Sinorhizobium fredii USDA 257: one gene and its partner. The main gene of each other region encodes a partner of the protein of the gene in region 2 in a complex. Links are inferred from orthologs where the notes say so. Each region holds a gene or a part of one and is shown on either strand. Other genes may lie near its edges. The genes, in order: ccmB and ccmE.

The links.
Region 1: the proteins of ccmE (region 2) and ccmB are in contact, whole or in part, in a solved structure (PDB 8CE8), measured with the Escherichia coli proteins. The link is inferred for Sinorhizobium fredii USDA 257 from one-to-one orthologs.

What each region holds. Positions count from the first base shown.
Region 1 is NC_018000.1:5,973,535-5,980,491, reverse strand. Bases 2,054-4,984 are described here. They hold ccmB (heme exporter protein CcmB), read right to left. Parts: upstream 3,884-4,984; coding sequence 3,224-3,883; downstream 2,054-3,223. Other genes in these bases: acnA (aconitate hydratase AcnA), read left to right, coding at 4,772-4,984; ccmA (heme ABC exporter ATP-binding protein CcmA), read right to left, coding at 3,880-4,503; USDA257_RS28095 (heme ABC transporter permease), read right to left, coding at 2,285-3,055; ccmD (heme exporter protein CcmD), read right to left, coding at 2,112-2,288; USDA257_RS28105 (DsbE family thiol:disulfide interchange protein), read right to left, coding at 2,054-2,115. Also shown: USDA257_RS28115 (septation protein A), read left to right, coding at 79-711; USDA257_RS28110 (DUF2585 domain-containing protein), read left to right, coding at 708-1,298; more of USDA257_RS28105, read right to left, coding at 1,504-2,053; more of acnA, read left to right, coding at 4,985-6,957. UniProt on the Escherichia coli protein: Required for the export of heme to the periplasm for the biogenesis of c-type cytochromes.
Region 2 is NC_018000.1:786,189-793,185, reverse strand. Bases 1,255-4,225 are described here. They hold ccmE (cytochrome c maturation protein CcmE), read right to left. Parts: upstream 2,981-4,225; coding sequence 2,528-2,980; downstream 1,255-2,527. Other genes in these bases: ccmI (c-type cytochrome biogenesis protein CcmI), read right to left, coding at 2,977-4,122; USDA257_RS03675 (heme lyase CcmF/NrfE family subunit), read right to left, coding at 1,255-2,531. Also shown: USDA257_RS03680 (cytochrome c-type biogenesis protein), read right to left, coding at 91-546; more of USDA257_RS03675, read right to left, coding at 543-1,254; USDA257_RS03660 (hypothetical protein), read right to left, coding at 4,265-4,726; USDA257_RS03655 (ATP-binding protein), read right to left, coding at 4,937-6,322; two-component system response regulator FeuP, read right to left, coding at 6,312-6,983. UniProt on the Escherichia coli protein: Heme chaperone required for the biogenesis of c-type cytochromes. Transiently binds heme delivered by CcmC and transfers the heme to apo-cytochromes in a process facilitated by CcmF and CcmH.

The DNA of each region.
Region 1 (6,957 bases), 5.2 Mb from region 2 along the record:
GCCTAAGCGGCTGCTGATATGGTTTTGCCGCAATGCTGGTGTTATGAGCAGCCAGAAATGCAAGAACAGGATCCGCACATGTCGACAATCGAGGCCGCCAAGCCGAAGACAGAGGTGAGCCCGCTCCTGAAGCTCGTGCTCGAGCTCGGACCGCTCATGGTCTTCTTTTTCGCCAATTCGCGCGGCGACTGGCTGGCAAGCCGCTTTCCGGCTCTTGCGGAGCTCGGCGAGCCGATCTTCATCGCCACCGGCCTGTTCATGGCAGCGACCGCCGCGGCACTCATCGCCTCCTGGATCATGACCCGCACCCTGCCGATGATGCCGCTGATCTCCGGCATCGTCGTCTTCGTCTTCGGCGCGCTGACCCTCTGGCTGCAGAACGACACCTTCATCAAGATGAAGCCGACCATCGTCAATACGCTCTTCGGCGCGATCCTGCTCGGCGGGCTGCTGTTCGGCAAGTCGCTGCTCGGCTATGTCTTCCACGCTGCCTTCAAGCTCGACGAGGACGGCTGGCGCAAGCTGACGATCCGCTGGGGCGTGTTCTTCCTGTTTCTCGCGGTCCTGAACGAGATCGTCTGGCGCACCTTCTCGACGGACTTCTGGGTCGCCTTCAAGGTCTGGGGAACGATGCCGATCACCATTCTCTTCACTCTTGCCCAGATGCCGCTGATCATGAAGCACTCGCTGGAACAGGAAGGTGCCGAGTGACGATCGCCGCCGGTACCGAGGATCACAGACAGCGCATTTGGATCTGGCTGCTCGCCTGCCTCGGCGTCGTCGCGATCCAGATCCTGACGCAGCATCTGATGGGACGGCTGTGGATCTGCGAATGCGGCTACGTGAAATTATGGGAGGGCGTCGTCAATTCCAGCGGCAACTCCCAGCATATTGCCGACTGGTATACGCCGTCCCACATCATCCACGGCATTCTCTTCTACGGCCTCGGCTATCTCGTGCTGCGCGGCAAGCCTTTGAGCGCCCGTCTGCTGCTCGCGACCATGATCGAGTCTGCCTGGGAGATTGCCGAGAACACGCCGATGGTGATCAACCGCTATCGCTCCGCGACGATCTCGCTCGACTATTTCGGCGACAGCATTCTGAATTCCACCATGGACACGCTCGCCATGGCAGCGGGCTTCCTCATAGCATCGCGGCTGCCTGTGGCGGTAACCGTGGTGATCGCCATCGCCCTCGAACTCTTCACCGGCTGGCTGATCCGCGACAACCTGACACTCAACGTGCTGATGCTCGTCTGGCCGCTCGATGCAATTAAGGCGTGGCAGGCGGGACTTTAGCGCCCTTTCGCTGGGTTACTTGCCCCCTTATCCGGCCTGCCGGCCACCTTCTCCCCGCTCGCGGGGAGAAGGGACTGCGGCACCCGTTTGCTCTCTCGATTGGAGTCGGTGAGGTGCGTTCGGGTGGCGCCGCGGGTCTCCTTCGCCCGGCTTGCGGGGAGAAGGTGGCCGGCAGGCCGGATGAGGGGCAAAGGGCCGCTGCACCCTACGATCCGGCAAGCGCCTTCTCGATGGCCGGTAACAGCCCCTCCTTAAGGGTCCGCTCGTCAAGAGGGCCGGCGCGCTTGTAGAGGATCGTGCCATCGGCGCCTACCAGGAAGGATTCCGGAATCCCGTAGACGCCCCAGTCGATCGCCGCCTTGCCGTTCGGATCAATGCCGACCGCCGAGAACGGATTGCCGAGTTCGCCCAGGAACCGGAGCGCATTGTCATTGCGGTCCTTGTAGTTGATGCCGACGACGGTGAGCCGCGGATCCTTGGACAGTTCGAGGATGATCGGATGCTCCTGGCGGCAGGGGACGCACCAGGAGGCCCAGACATTGACGAGGGTCAGCTGGCCCTTGACGGCAGCGTCGGTCAGCGCCGGCATCGGCTGGCCGGAAGGCGTCGCGGCGCCCTCGAGCGGCGGCAGGTCGAGCTTCGGCGCCTTGCTGCCGATCAGGGCCGAGGGGATTTCGCTGACGTCCCTGCCGGAGTTCAACTGGCTCCAGAAGATCAGCGCCAGGCCAGCGAAGATCAGAAGCGGAAGGGCCGCGAGCAGATAGCGCAAGGCCCCGGGCCTGCGCTCGTCCGGCTGCGGCGCCTGCGTACTCGTCATTGGGCCTCTCCGCCTGAAACGTCCGCCGAACGGCGGCGAATGCCGGCGGCCTCGAGCGTCTTCAATTCGCGTTGGCGGGCGCGGCCGTCGCCGACAACCCAGTAGACGAGCCCCGCCACGACCGCGAGGGCGACGGCGTAGCTGGCAATCACATAGGCGGCATGGCTCATCATGGCGCGAGCGTCTCCCGTCCGGCATTGCGGGCCGCCTGTCGCCGGAGCGACGTCACCCGGCGGCGCCAGATCTCGTTGCGCATCGCGGCGATGTGCAGCGTGAAGAACAAGAGCGTGAAGCCGATCGCCATGATTATCAGCGGCCACAGGAATTCCGGATCGATCGTCGGCCCGTCGAGGCGCATGACGCTCGCCGGCTGATGCAGCGTGTTCCACCATTCGACCGAGAACTTGATGATCGGGATATTGACGAAGCCGACCAGCACGAGCACGGCGGAGACGCGCGCCGATCGGGCGGGATCGTCCATGGCGCGGTTCAGCGCCATCAGTCCGAGATACATGAGGAAAAGCACGAAGACGGAGGTCAGCCGCGCATCCCACACCCACCAGGTGCCCCACATCGGCTTGCCCCAGAGCGAACCAGTGACGAGCGCCAGGAAGGTGAAGGAGGCGCCGATCGGTGCAGCCGCCTTGGCCGACACATCGGCGAGCGGATGGCGCCACACAAGCGTGCCGAGCGCCGAGATCGCCATCACCGTGTAGCACATCATCGAAAGCCAGGCGGATGGCACATGCACATACATGATGCGCACCGTCTCGCCCTGCTGGTAGTCGCCCTCGGTCGTGAAGGAGAGCCAGAAGCCGACGGCAAAGAGCAATATCGTAATACCGGCCATCCACGGCAGCACCCGATCGGCCAGCGCCAGGAACCGGGTCGGGTTGGCGAGGTCGCTGAACTTGCGGATGGCCAGGCTGTTGTCGCTCATGACGGCTCTTTAACGCGGAAGCACCCCTTCCGCAATTGACCTACAGCGCCGCGCGTCTTTTGGACGCGCAAAGGTCGCTGTAGCACTTTGACGCTGCATAATTTTATCCTTAGCTCAAATGCGATCTAAGGAATTATGCAGTGGTCAATCACGATCGCGTCATTGAAATCAATCAGACGAATGTCGCAGTGCGGCGGCCGTCGCCACCGGTCCGATCACCGCGAAGAACAGGGTTATCGCCATCAATATCATGAAAGGCGGCAGAAAGGGGGCGGGATCTTCGACCGCCGCATAGACCGCGCTGACACCGAAGATCAGTACGGGGATGGCGAGCGGCAGCACGAGGATCGAGACGAGCAGTCCGCCGCGTGGCAGGACCACGGCAACGGCCGCGCCGACCGCCCCGATGAAGGTGATCGCCGGCGTCCCGGCGAAGAGCGTGAGCATCGTGGCGCCGATGGCAAGCTCGTCCATGTTCATGAAGAGGCCGAGAAACGGCGAGGCGACGACCAGCGGCAGGCCGGTGGCGGCCCAATGGGCGGCGCATTTGACGAAGACGGTGAGGACGAGCGGTGTCTCCTGCATCAGCAGCAGATCGAGCGAGCCGTCTTCGCGCTCCGCCTGGAACAGCCGGTCGAGGCCGAGAAGCGCGGCGAGCAGCGCGCCGATCCAGAGAATCGCCGGGCCGATCCGGGCGAGCAGATTGAGATCCGGCCCGACGCCGAAGGGGATCACGGAGACGACCGTCATGAAGAACAGCACGCCGATCATCGCACCACCGCCGGCGCGCACCGAAAGCTTCAGGTCCCGGAAGAAGAGAGCGATCAATCCGCAAACCCCGTCATCTGCAACGTCTTCGATTGTCCAATCCCCAGCGACTGGTGGGTGGCGACAATGACGATGCCGCCACGCTCGAGGTGGCGCGTTACCAATCCGGCAAAGAGCCTGTCCGCCCCGGCATCGAGAGCCGCCGTGGGCTCGTCGAGAATCCAGATCGGCCGATGGGCGACAAGCAGCTTCGCCATCGCCATGCGCCGCTGCTGGCCGGCGGAAAGATAGCCGAAGGGCAGATGGGTGATGCCGGCGAGCCCGACGGCGGCTGCGGCCGCAGCCAGATCGAGGCCGGAGCCGCCCGGCGAATTGCCGAGAAAGTGCTGCCAGAAGGAAAGATTTTCCTCGACCGTCAATTCCTGCTTCATCGCATTGCGGTGGCCGAGATAGTGGCTGAGCTCGCGCGGATGCTCATAGCCGGAGGGCCCGTCCTTGAGTGATAGCCTTCCCGATTCGACCTGAAGAAGGCCCGCCAGGACGCGCAGCAAAGTAGACTTTCCCGAGCCGTTCGGACCCGTCACGACCAGCGCTTCCCCGGTTGCAAGCGAAAAGGAAATATCGTGAAAAATCAAGTCTTCACCGCGCCTCGCGCTCAAACCCTCTACCAGCAGGCGCATCAATTTTTGGCTTTCCTTGACGCTCTTTTCCGCAGAGCAAAAAAAGTTCCGATTGAACCTTGGTTGGTCTGGCACGATTTGGAGAAATTATCTATAAGGCGGCCAACGCGCCAGCGGTCGGCGTGAATTTCATCCAAGCGCCGAACATGGAATGACATTCCACGTACGGACAGCGGAAATGGCCGCACCCGCATCCCATTTCGCGCCTCACAGGCGCTCGGGCGTTCGTACGTCAGTTTTTGGCGATCAGACGGAACGGGGTATTCCAGTGTCCAAGTCCCTAGACAGCTTCAATTGTCGCTCCACGCTCACGGTCAATGGCGTGGATTATGTCTATTACAGCCTGCCGAAAGCGGAAGCGAACGGGCTTTCCGGTGTGTCCAAGCTTCCCTATTCGATGAAGGTTCTGCTGGAAAACCTGCTGCGTAACGAGGATGACCGCTCGGTCACCAAGAAGGACATCGAAAACGTCGCCGCATGGCTCGGCGACAAGGGCACGGCGGAAAACGAGATCGCCTACCGTCCGGCACGCGTGCTGATGCAGGACTTCACCGGCGTTCCGGCCGTCGTCGATCTCGCAGCGATGCGCGACGCCATGGTCTCGCTCGGCGGCGACCCGGAAAAGATCAACCCGCTCGTTCCCGTCGACCTCGTCATCGACCACTCGGTCATCGTCGATGAATTCGGCACGCCGAACGCCTTTGCCCGCAACGTCGAACTCGAATACCAGCGCAACGGCGAACGCTACCGCTTCCTGAAGTGGGGCCAGCAGGCTTTCAAGAACTTCCGCGTCGTGCCGCCTGGCACCGGCATCTGTCACCAGGTCAATCTGGAATATCTCGGCCAGACGGTCTGGACCCGCGAAGAGAACGGCGAAATCACCGCTTACCCGGATACCTGCGTCGGCACTGACAGCCACACCACGATGATCAACGGCCTCGGCGTACTCGGCTGGGGCGTCGGCGGTATCGAAGCCGAAGCCGCGATGCTCGGCCAGCCAGTCTCGATGCTGTTGCCGGAAGTCATCGGCTTCAAGCTGACGGGCAAGCTCAAGGAAGGCGTCACGGCGACCGACCTGGTGCTGACCGTCGTGCAGATGCTGCGCAAGAAGGGCGTGGTCTCGAAGTTCGTCGAATTCTTCGGCCCCGGTCTCGACAACATGACGCTCGCCGACCGCGCGACGATCGGCAACATGGGTCCGGAATACGGCGCCACCTGCGGCTTCTTCCCAGTCGATGCCGAAACGATCAACTATCTCACCATGTCGGGCCGTGAAGAGCAGCGCATCGCGCTGGTCGAAGCCTATTCCAAGGCGCAGGGCATGTGGCGCGAGGGCGACGGCTCCGATCTCGTCTTCACAGACACGCTGGAGCTCGACCTCGGCGACGTTGTGCCGTCGATGGCCGGCCCGAAGCGTCCGGAAGGCCGCATCTCGCTGGAAAACATCGCCTCCGGCTTCGCCACTGCACTCGATAACGACTACAAGAAGCCCGGCCAGCTTGCGAACCGCTATGCGGTCGAAGGCACGGATTTCGACCTCGGCCATGGCGATGTCGCGATCGCGGCGATCACCTCCTGCACCAACACCTCGAACCCGTCGGTGCTGATCGCCGCCGGCCTGCTTGCCCGCAACGCCGTCGCCAAGGGTCTGAAGACCAAGCCCTGGGTCAAGACCTCGCTGGCACCGGGATCGCAGGTCGTCGGCGAATACCTGGCCAAGTCAGGCCTGCAGAAGGATCTCGACGCCCTCGGCTTCAACCTGGTCGGCTTCGGCTGCACGACCTGCATCGGCAACTCCGGCCCGCTGCCGGGGCCGATCTCGAAAACCATCAACGACAAGGGCCTGATCGCCGCCGGCGTTCTCTCCGGCAACCGCAACTTCGAAGGCCGCATCTCGCCGGACGTTCAGGCGAACTACCTCGCCTCGCCGCCGCTCGTCGTCGCCTACGCGCTCGCAGGTTCCGTCCAGAAGGACCTGACTAACGAGCCGATCGGCGAAGACAAGGATGGCAAGCCGGTCTACTTGAAGGACATCTGGCCGACCTCCAAGGAAATCCAGGAGTTCATCTTCAAGTACGTGACGCGTGAACTCTACGCGAGCAAGTACGCGGACGTCTTCAAGGGCGACGAAAACTGGCAGTCGGTCCAGATTCCGGCCGGGCAGACCTACGCATGGGACGAGGCGTCGACCTATGTCCAGAACCCGCCCTACTTCGTCGGCATGGGCAAGAAGGGCGCCGGAATCTCCGACATCAAGGGCGCTCGCGTCCTCGGGCTCTTCGGCGACAAGATCACCACCGACCACATTTCTCCGGCCGGGTCGATCAAGGCTGCATCGCCGGCAGGCAGCTATCTGCTCGAGCACGGCGTCGGCGTTGCCGATTTCAACCAGTATGGCACCCGCCGTGGCAACCATGAAGTGATGATGCGCGGCACCTTCGCAAACATCCGCAT
Region 2 (6,997 bases):
GCTGCGGAATCGCCCGGCGCCCGGCAAATCGTTCGTTCAACCCCTTGAACGGATTATCTTTTTTCGATTGCCGACTGGGCCGACGGAATCCTACGACCGCAGCAGCTTGTCCAGCTTTTCCTTTTCGTCGTCGGAAAGCGGTGGGCCCGCGCCCTGCGCCCCGCGCCGGCGCGCGGCGACGATCAGGGTGACCGCGCCAAGGAAGAGCAGGACGACCGGCATACCCCAGAGAAGCAGCGTCTTGGCCTCGAAGTGGGGCTTCAGCAGCACGAATTCACCGTAGCGCGAGACGACATAGGCGATCACCGCCTCGTCTGTGTCACCGCTCTTCAGGCGTTCGCGTACGAGCAATCGCAGATCCTTGGCGAGTTCCGCATTGGAATCGTCGATCGACTGGTTCTGGCAAACCATGCAGCGAAGCTTGGCCGAGATTGCCCGCGCCCGCGCTTCGAGCCCCGGATCGGTGAGCACTTCGTCCGGGTTGACCGCGAAGGCCGGCGCGACGGAAGCGAGGGAGAGGAACAGCGCGACGAGGATGCGGATCATTCGGCTGCTCCGGCAGCAAGGCGCGCCGCTCTGGCAGCGCGCGACGGGGCGCCCACCCGCAAGCGTCGATCGCTCAAGGAAACGACACCGCCCGCCATCATCACGAGCGCGCCGCCCCAGATGCAGAGGATCAGCGGCTTCCACCAGATGCGCACAACGATACCGCCGCCGGTCATCTCGTCGCCCAGCGAAACATAGAGTTGGCTGAGGCCGAACGTCCTGATGCCGGCCTCGGTCGTCGGCATCCGGCGTGCCGAATAGAGGCGCTTGGACGACCAGATCTCTGTCACCTTTACGCCGCCGCGGCTGACGGTGAAGTGACCAGTGTCCTCGGTATAGTTCGGCCCGCGGCCGTGGCGCATGCCATCGAAGCGCAAGCTGTAGCCGCCGGCCTCGACCACCATTCCAGGCTTCATCTCGACGACGGTCTCCGTCTCGTAGGCCGTCACGGCAACGATGCCGATCAGCGTGACGCCGAGACCGATATGAGCGAGCGCCGTGCCGAAGGCCGAGCGCGGCAGGCCCAGGAACCGCCGCAAGACAATGCTGCCTGCCACCTTGCCGAGGCCGGATCGAAGCGCGACATCGGTGACGGAACCGAGGATCAGGTAGACGCCAAGCCCGATGCCCAGGACGGCGAGAACCGGACCGCCGTTCCTGGTATAGTAGACGGCGGCGGCGAAGAGCAGACCGGCGCCCACGGCGGCGAAGAGGCGCTGGGCGGCAGCAGCAAGATCGCCGCGCTTCCAGGCCAGCAGCGGGCCAAAGGGAACCGCAAAGAGCAACGGCAGCATCAACAGCCCGAAGGTCATGTTGAAGAAGGGAGCGCCGACCGAGATCTTGTCGCCGGTGAGTGCCTCGAGCACCAGCGGATAAAGCGTGCCAGTGAGGACGGTCGCCGTAGCCGTCGTCAGGATCAGATTGTTCAGGACGAGTGCGCCCTCGCGCGATATCGGCGCAAAGAGCCCGCCGGACTTGAGATGCGAGGCGCGCAAGGCGAAGAGCGACAACGCGCCGCCGATGAAGACGACGAGGATCGCCAGGATGAAGACGCCGCGCGTCGGATCGGTGGCGAAGGCATGAACCGATGTCAGCACGCCCGAGCGCACCAGGAACGTGCCGAGCAGCGACAGCGAGAAGGTCAGGATCGCGAGCAGCACCGTCCAGATCTTCAACGCCTCGCGCTTTTCCATGACGAGCGCCGAGTGCAAGAGCGCCGTCCCGGCCAGCCACGGCATGAAGGAGGCATTCTCGACCGGGTCCCAGAACCACCAGCCGCCCCAGCCGAGCTCGTAATAGGCCCAGTAGGAGCCCATGGCGATGCCCGCGGTCAGGAATGTCCAGGCCGCCAGGGCCCAGGGCCTGACCCAGCGGGCCCAGGCGGCATCGATGCGGCCCTCCGTCAGGGCTGCGATCGCGAAGGAAAAGCACACGGAGAAGCCGACATAGCCGAGATAGAGCAAGGGCGGATGGATGGCGAGGCCGATGTCCTGCAGCACGGGGTTCAAATCCCGGCCCTCGCCTGGGGCTGGAACGAGCCGGGCGAAAGGATTGGACGTCAGCAGGACGAAGAGCGTGAAGGCGGCAGCGATCCAGGCCTGAACCGCCAGAACGTTCGCCTTCAGGGTTTCGGGCAGGTTACGGCCGAAACTTGCCACCAGAGCCGAAAAGAACACGAGGATCAGGAGCCACAGGAGCATCGAGCCCTCGTGATTGCCCCAGACGCCGGAGATCTTGTAGATCAGCGGCTTCAGCGAATGCGAGTTCTCCCAGACGTTCCGGACCGAGAAGTCGGAGGTCACATAGGCGAAGGTCAGCACCGCAAAGGAGAAGGCGACGAGCAGGAAGGAGACGATCGCCGCGCTGCCCGCCAGTTCGACCAAGGCCCGATCGTTGCGCCGAACGCCGAAGAGCGGCAGCACCGACTGGATGAGCGCGGTCGCGAGCGCCAGCACCAGCGCATAGTGTCCGAGCTCGATGATCATTGAATGTTTTCCTTCCCGCCGAGCGTGACGCCCTGGGCTTTCAGGCGGTCGGCCACGTCCTTCGGCATGTAGGTCTCATCGTGCTTGGCGAGCACCGTGTCGGCAACGAAAATCTGGCTGCTTGCGACGAAGGTCCCCTCCGCCACCACGCCCTGCCCCTCGCGGAAGAGGTCCGGAAGAATGCCGGTATAGGTCACCGGCACCGTCGCGAGCGTATCGGTGACGCTGAAGGTGACGGTCTTGCCGTCGCCGCGCTTCACCGAGCCCGCTTCCACCAGCCCGCCGAGACGGATGCGTGTGCCCGGCGCGAGACCCGCTTTGGCAAGGTCGCCGGGGACATAGAAATAGGCCACGGCCTGGCTGAAGGCGACCATTACCAGAAGGACGGCGGCCGTCAGGAAGCCGACGCCGCCGCCGATGATCGCCAGCCGTTTCTGCTTACGGGTCATTCTTTCGCTCCGCCGCCATCGAGGCCGAGTTCACGGCCGAGCGCCAGCAATCGTTTGCCTTCGTCGACGCTGGCCGGAAAGGCCTGCAGTCCCTCGCTTAGAGCATCCTCGGCCTTATCTCTTTGATCGAGGACAACATAGGCGCGGACCAGGCGCATCCAGCCCTCGAAGTTGTCGGGATTTTCCTTCAGGCGGCCGGCAAGACTGTCGACCATGCCGCGGATCATCGCCTGACGATCGCCGGCACCCATGCCCTCGGCTGCCGCAATATCCTCGGAGGTCGGATTTCCGAGCGCTTCGCCACCGGCGCCGGGCTTGTCGGCAGAGAGCTCCGCGATATGCTGGTTGACCAGCGGCAACCACGGCGCGCCGGCGGGCGACCTGCCGGCGAGCTTGCGGAAGGCGGCGAGCGCATCGCCATGCTTTCCCTCCTGCTTGAGGCCGAGGGCGAGGTAGAACTCCGAGCGGGGATCATTGGCATCGAGAGCCAGCGCCTTCTTCAGGGCATCCTGTGCCGCCGCCGTCACAAGGCCGCCGGACTGTACGATCAGGGCCTCGGCATAGCCGCCCAGTCGGGCCGCCGTCGGTCCGAGCAGCCGGATCGCGTGGTCATAGGCGCCGACCGCGTCGTCGACGCGGCCGTTGCGCATGTAAATCGGGGCAAGCAGGTCCCACCCTGCCCCGTCGTCGGGGCTAAGAGTGAGATGATTTTCGGCTTTGGCGATCAAAATATTGATATCCTCGCCGGGATTGGCGAGCCGCGCTGCGAGCGGTTGCGCCGGCACGCCAGGACTGCCCGTCGTCAAATACAGACAGAGCCCCACGGCCGGAAGACAGAGGAGAATGAACGCCTGCGCCAGGCGCTTCGAACCCAGCCGCTTGGACATGCTTTCTTGCTTTGATGCATCTGCGGCGCTGGCGGAGATCATTCGGCGTCCGATTTCGGCCCTGGCGAGTTCCGCATCATCGCCGCTGATCAGCCCCGCCTCGCGGTCCCTGGTCAGTTCGTCGAGCTGGTCGCGGTAGACCTCCATGTCATGGCTGTGAGGAGACGGGAGGGGCGACGCCGCCCGCATCAGCGGGAGGACGAGCGCGACTGCGACAGCCGCCGTCAAGGTGGCGACAAGAATCCAGAACAACATGGATGCGAAATACTATGAGGTTCCCGGCTTTCCAACTCGAAAACCGAAAATGACGAATATTTGAGGCGTTTCGCCGCAATGGGCGGCGGCCCGGCAGGGGCAGCGCCGCCAATCGAATGATGGCAAGGCGCCGCGTTCGCCCTCAGGTCAGCGGCGACCAGGTGCCATTGCTGTTGCGGCATGCGGCGCCGCGCGCCGTCGATGACTGCCCCTTGACGACCACCGTATGGCTGTATTGACGGCAATTCTGAGAGCCAACCTGATAGGGGGCGGCGGCGACGACCGAGCCGCTAACGCTGCGCCCTTCCCAAGCCACCGGCTGGCCGCCGGGGGCGGCCTCGAGCGCACGGTACTCCGCTTCGAGAGCGCGCTGCCGGTCCGACTTTCCGAGGTCGATATTGCCGAGGCGCGCGATGACACCGCCCTGCAGGGCCTCGATATAGGACGCCGATGAGGCTCCGCCCGCCGCGGCTGCGCCAAGACCGACCGCGCCGCGCTGGCCGCCGGCCGTCGTCCCGCAGCCGGCAAGGGCAACAGTCGATGCGACGACCACGATCCTGCCGCTCAAGGCAACGGCCCGCCCCATTTCTGCGTTGATCTTCATGATACGCGACAACTCAATCCTCATTGACCGGTCGCCGCCTGCGTCTCGGCGATGGCGTCGAGGCGGCGGCGCTTTCAGGATTTCTTTTTGCACCCTCGGCCTCGCGAGGCAACCGCGGGCCGTGCCGGACAGGGCATTTTCGACTGCCGGTGTGACCGCCGGATCACGATGGCGGAGGCGACCGACCTGAAAGCTGCTTAACGTCCCGCGTCAGACCGCCGCTGGCAGAACGAGTTTGGCCCTCAAGCCCCCCTCGTCGCGTCGACTGAGCTCGACGCTGCCCTGATATTCACCGACGATCTCGCTGACGATCGAAAGCCCCAGGCCGGTGCCCGGCTTGCTTTCATCGAGTCGTTTGCCGCGCTTCATCGCCAACGCGATCTGATCCGGATTGAGGCCCGGGCCGTCGTCGTCGATCCGCAGGACGATCCATTCGCGGCCGGACTCCTTGCTGCGCTCCTGGTCGGCGGCGCGCTCAACGCTGAGTACGACGTGATCACGTGCGTATCGGGCGGCATTTTCGAGCAGGTTGCCGACGGTCTCCTCGACATCCTGCTGCTCCATTGCCAGCACCAGCCCCGGCGGGTTGATCGACAGGCTGAACTGCTTCTCCGGATTGAGCCGCCGCATCACCCGAACGATCCTTTCGAGGGCCGGCTGAGCCTCGGTCCTCGCCAGGATGGAGCCGCGCTGGGCCGCAATCCGGGCGCGGCTGAGATAGGTCTGCACCTGGGTCTGCATCGCGTCCGCCTGCGTCCTGATCAGTTCACCGTGGGGGACCTCGAGAACGCGCGCCTCGTTGAGCAGCACGGCGATCGGCGTCTTCAGGGAGTGGGCAAGATTGCCGACTTGCATGCGGGCGCGTTCGATGATGCGGCGGTTGCTGTCGATCAGCGCATTCACCTCGTTGGCCAGCGGCTGGATCTCGCGCGGGAAAGCACCGTCCAAGCGCTCGCTCTGGCCCGTCCGGATCTTTTCGAGCGAGCGGCGCACCTGATCGAGCGGCCGCAGACCGAAGAGAATGGTCAAGGCGTTCACGCCGAGGCCGCCGAGACCGAAGATCGAGAGCGCGATCGTCAGATTGCGGGTGAAACGGTCGATGTCCGCCTCCAGGACGTCGCGGTTGCCGGCAACCCGGAAGCGCGCCGTGTGGCCCTGAATGTCGAGCACCACTTCGGTCTCGGCCACTTCGACCTCGTTTCCGAATGGGTCCTCGGTCGTGTAGAAGCGCTCATAGCGAATATCGAATGGAACCTCGTCGACACTCACGATCGGCAGCTTGGCGGAACCGAGCGACGTCGACAGCAAGGGCGGCGTAGCGAATTCGCCGATCGGCTCGACGATCCAATACCAACCGGTCTGCGGCTGGGAGAAGCGCAGGTCGCCGAGTTGGGGACTCCCGGACAGGGCGGCCTTCTCGTCAACGGAGATCGAATTGATGACGTTGTAGAGCTGGGCGCGCAGCAGGTCCTGGAAACCACGCTCGGAGCCCTGCCGGTAGAGTGCCGAGATAACCACTCCGATCACGACGAGGGCAACGACGGCCCAAACGGTCGAAACCGCCAGAACGCGCGCCGTGAGGGATCTAATGGCCATTGCCGGGTGCTTGCATCCGATATCCGAGACCGCGCACCGTCTCGATCAGGTCATTGCCGATCTTCTTGCGAAGCCGACCGATGAAGACTTCGATCGTGTTGGAGTCGCGGTCGAAGTCCTGATCATACATGTGCTCGACAAGTTCCGTCCGAGAAACCACCTGGCCCATGTGATGCATGAGATAGGAGAGCAGCCGGAATTCGTGGGAGGTCAGCTTCAGCGCAACGCCGCCGACGGTCGCCTTCGAGCCTTTCGTGTCGAGCCGGACCGGTCCGCAGACGATCTCGGAACTGGCATGGCCGGCGGCGCGGCGGATCAGCGCCCGGATGCGGGCGAGCACCTCCTGGACATGGAAAGGCTTTGCTACGTAATCGTCGGCGCCGGCGTCGATACCCGCCACCTTGTCGCTCCAGCGATCGCGGGCGGTCAAAATCAGCACTGGCATCGTCTTACCGTCGGCGCGCCACCTTTCAAGCACCGTGATGCCGTCCATTTCCGGAAGGCCTATATCGAGAATGATCGCGTCGTAAGGTTCCGCTTCGCCGAGATAGTGGCCCTCCTCTCCATCGAAGGCCTGGTCGACGACGTATCCGACTTCCTTCAGCGCGTCGGCCAGTTGCCTGTTCAGGTTGACGTCGTCCTCGACTATCAGGATGCGCATCTTGCTGTTACTTC